Regions from separate parts of the Pantoea trifolii genome, predicted to be linked through region 1. Evidence: predicted binding sites of a transcription regulator. Region 1 holds the regulator's gene; the other holds the start of a gene.
What was found. Region 1 encodes sigma-54, which starts transcription at its own class of promoters, with help from an activator protein. Its sites were predicted from a motif close to GTTGGCACANNTTTCGCTNT; they were not measured.

Region 2: a site for sigma-54 is predicted at 1,076-1,095, ahead of NQH49_RS04165 (gamma-glutamyltransferase family protein). Genes of this name have one in related genera too.

What each region holds. Positions count from the first base shown of each region.
Region 1 covers NZ_JANIET010000001.1:544,642-546,847, reverse strand. Annotated here, with positions in the region: gene rpoN (RNA polymerase factor sigma-54) at 28-1,467, shown strand; gene hpf (ribosome hibernation promoting factor) at 1,489-1,776, shown strand; gene ptsN (PTS IIA-like nitrogen regulatory protein PtsN) at 1,936-2,206, shown strand, end outside.
Region 2 covers NZ_JANIET010000001.1:931,195-933,400, forward strand. Annotated here, with positions in the region: gene NQH49_RS04165 (gamma-glutamyltransferase family protein) at 1-1,042, opposite strand, end outside; gene hpxU (MurR/RpiR family transcriptional regulator HpxU) at 1,164-2,003, shown strand; gene NQH49_RS04175 (transporter substrate-binding domain-containing protein) at 2,196-2,206, shown strand, end outside.

The DNA of each region.
Region 1 (2,206 bases):
GTTTGCTTAGGAAATTCTAACCGAATTATGAAGCAAGGTTTGCAACTCAGGCTCAGCCAACAGCTGGCGATGACTCCACAGTTGCAGCAAGCCATTCGCTTGCTGCAACTCTCTACGCTTGAACTCCAGCAAGAACTCCAACTGGCGCTGGAAAGCAATCCGCTGCTTGAACAAACCGATCTGCACGAAGAAATCGACGCGCGAGAATTTCAGGAACAAGAGAGTGATTCATTAGACACACGTGAAGCACTTGAACAGAAAGACATGCCTGAAGATCTCCCGCTCGACGCCACCTGGGACGAAATCTACACGGCGGGCACGCCGTCAGGCACCGGCACCGATTACCAGGATGACGAACTGCCAATCTATCAGGGCGAAACCACGCAATCGCTGCAGGATTATCTTATGTGGCAAGTGGAGTTAACGCCGTTCACTGATACCGATCGCGCCATCGCCACATCCATTGTTGATGCCATTGACGACACCGGCTATCTCACCGTCAACTTACAAGATATTTATGACAGTATTGGCGATGAAGAGCTGACGCTGGAAGAAGTTGAAGCCGTGCTCAAGCGCGTGCAGCGTTTTGATCCAGTCGGCGTTGGTGCCCGTGATTTGCGTGATTGCCTGTTAGTCCAGCTGTCGCAATATGATGCCGCCACGCCCATGCTGGCGGAAGCGCGCCTGATTGTGAGCGAACATCTTGATCTGCTGGCCAACCATGATTTCCGCAGCCTGATACGCGTAACCCGTCTGAAGGAAGAGGTGCTGAAGGAGGCGATGTTGCTGATTCAGTCACTGGATCCGCGCCCTGGCCAGTCAATCAATACCAGCGAACCGGAATATGTCATTCCCGATGTGCTGGTGCGTAAAATCAGCAAGCGCTGGACAGTTGAACTCAATTCCGACAGCATGCCGCGCCTGAAAATCAATCAGCAGTATGCTGCGATGGGCGGAGCTGGCCGTAATGAAAGCGATAATCAGTATATTCGTAGCAACTTACAGGAAGCCAAGTGGCTGATTAAGAGCCTGGAGAGCCGTAACGACACGCTGCTGAAAGTGACACGCTGTATCGTTGAACAGCAGCAGGCATTTTTTGAGCAGGGTGAGGAGTACATGCGTCCGATGGTGCTGGCGGATATCGCTCAGGCTGTTGATATGCACGAATCCACTATTTCCCGCGTGACCACGCAAAAGTATTTACACAGCCCGCGTGGCATCTTTGAACTGAAGTATTTTTTCTCCAGTCACGTCAACACCGAGGGCGGCGGCGAAGCCTCGTCTACGGCGATTCGTGCATTAGTGAAAAAATTGATCTCGGCGGAAAACCCCGCAAAACCCTTGAGCGACAGCAAACTGACCTCCATGTTATCCGAACAGGGCATCATGGTAGCGCGACGTACGGTTGCTAAATATCGCGAGTCTTTATCTATACCGCCATCAAACCAGCGTAAACAGCTGGTTTGACCGAACGAAGAAGGAAGACCTATGCAGCTAAACCTTACCGGACTTAATGTTGAGATTACCGAACCTCTGCGTGAATTTGTAAATACCAAATTTGCCAAACTGGAACACTATTTTGATCGTATCAATCAGGTTTATATTGTTCTGAAGGTTGAGAAGGTGACGCAGATTGCGGATGCAACACTGCACGTCAACGGCGGGGAGCTGCACGCCACATCGGAAGCGGAAGACATGTACGCGGCCATCGACGGGTTAATCGACAAGCTTTCCCGTCAGCTGACCAAACACAAAGACAAACTGAAAAAACACTAACCTTCACGCTTGCAGAGTGCTGACTGATTCGGCACTTAGAGCTTAATGGGGCGGATATTACCGCCCCGTTTTGTCATCTGCGCAAGCGCCAGCGGGCGAACGGCAATGAAATCAATCGCCTGAACCTCGCGGCTATGTGAACTCGCAAGTGAAACGATGATGAACAACGATCTAACACTGGAATTGAGCTCGGTCCTTTCACTGGACTGTACCCGTAGCGGCGTACACTGCCAGAGTAAAAAACGCGCGCTGGAAATTATCAGCGAGCTGGCAGCGAAGCAGCTCAATCTGCCGCACCAGACGCTTTTCGAAGCCATCCTGACCCGCGAACGTATGGGCAGTACCGGTATTGGCAACGGCATTGCCATTCCACATGGCAAGCTGGAGGAGGACACATTACGCGCTGTCGGCGTGTTTATCAGCCTCGATC
Region 2 (2,206 bases), 390 kb from region 1:
TCACGCCCATCCACACGGTATCGCCCGGTCCGCGTCCTGTGCCCCACGCAGCGGCTTTGTGATCATCCACCTGCGCCGCCAGCGTGCTGAGATGTTCAGCATCCAGCAGGCTCTGCACATCAATGTCGATGTGGCGCGGATCGGTGATGTGCTTGTCGCGCAGCGCAAAGGCTTTTTTGGTGGCTTCGACGATGCGGTGCACGGTTTGTGCTTCATTGGCGTCAGCCATGTTAAGTCGATCGGTAATGCCGAGGATCGCCAGCGACACCAAACCCTGCGTTGGTGGCGTCATGTTCCAGATATCGCCTTCACTGTGCGCCAGATGCAGCGGCGTGCAGCGGCGCGCTTTATGCGTCTGCAAATCTTCCAGCGTAATTGGCATCCCCAGCGCGCTCATTTCGCGCGCCAGATGGTGCGCCAGTTCACCGCGATAAAAACTCTCGAGTCCGTAATCGCACAGCATGCTGAGCGTGTTCGCCAGCGCCGGTTGGGTGAAGCGGCTGCCTGCAATTGGCACGCTGCCGTCCGGTAAAAAGGTGGCGGCAAAACCGGGTTGATGCTGCAACTCGTGCTGTTTGGCGGCGGTAGCGGCGGCCTGCGAGGCGGTGACCGGAATCCCGTCGGCGGCATAGCGAATCGCATCGCGCAGCAAGCGGGTTAATGGCAGCGGCGTAGCGCCGAGTTCCTGCGCCAGCGTCAACGCTTCCTGCCAACCGCTCACGGTACCCGCCACGGTTAAGGCGGCTTTGGGGCCGCGATGCGGAATCTGCGTTTCGCCATGGTAGAAATCAAGATGTGCCAGCGAACCGGCTGCGCCGCTGGCGTCAATGGCGATGGGATCGCCGTTGGGCGGCACCACCAGCCAGAAGCCGTCGCCGCCCAAACCGTTCATGTGCGGGTAAACCACGGCGATGGTGGCAGCGGCGGCCACCATCGCTTCCAGCGCATTGCCGCCTTCGCGCAGCACCGCTAAGGCGCTTTCGCTGGCGAGATGGTGCGGCGTAACGGCCATGCCTAACGGCGCCATGTTGCTCTGTATCATAAAGAACTCTTTTTCTGGGTACGTGGTTAATGGGAAGCAAGAGCTGTTCCAGTTTTGAACGGACATCAATCTGGATCGATTTATGCTAGCTTGTGATGAAACGAAAGTTACAGGACCGATGATGAAACAACTTGATGAACGCCTTCGTAGTCACTATCCGCAACTGTCGCCGCAGGAGCAGCGCATTGCCGACTTCGTGTTTGACCATTTTGATGACCTGATCAGCTACAACAGCGCCGAGCTGGCGCGACTGAGTGGCGTGTCGAAGGCGACGGTTAGCCGTTTGTTCAAGCGTCTCGGTTACGAGAAGTACAAGGATATGCGCGATGAGCTGCGCATCCTGCGCCAGAGCGGCATGCCGCTTACCGACAACCGCGATGCGGTGCAGGGCAACACCTTGCTGTCGCGGCATTATAAGCAGGAGATGGCCAATCTGACGCAGTGGGTTAACAGCATCGATCCGCAACAGTTTGGCGAGGTGATTAGCGCGCTGGGCGCGGCAAAACGGGTGTTTATCATCGGCATGCGTAACGCCTATCCGGTGGCGCTGCACCTGCGTCAGCAGCTGATGCAGGCGCGTCCACAGGTGCATGTGCTGCCGCAGCCGGGTCAGACGCTGGGCGAAGAGCTAGTGGATATCACGCCCGACGATATCGTGGTGGTGATGGCGTTTCGCCGCCGACCACGCATCATTCGTCCGCTGATGCAGCAACTGCAGCAGAACAACATTCCCGTGCTGGCGCTGTGTGAGCCGCAGGCGCAGGGCATTATCACGCTGGCGCGCTGGCAGCTTTGCGCACCGCTCGACAGCGTTTCCGCCTTTGATAGCTACGCCTCCGCCATGAGTCTGGTTAACCTGCTGGCGAATGCGTTGCTGCATGAAATGTTGTCGCAGGGCCGTCAGCGCATCCATCAAATTGCCGATCTTTATCAACATCTCGACGAGCTGGAACACCGATAACGGGCGCCATCATGGTGCAATGCACTGTTTTTGATCGTTAATTCTAACGGGCGCGATGCCCGTTTTTGCTGCCTGCGACGCGGTAAATCCACGTTTTTTTCCCTTTCTTCTCCCGGCACTGCGGTTGGCACATTAGTTGCAGAATGATTCACTAAGAATCTTTTGTTTCACGTAAACTCACCGGGGTGCATAATGAAAAAAGT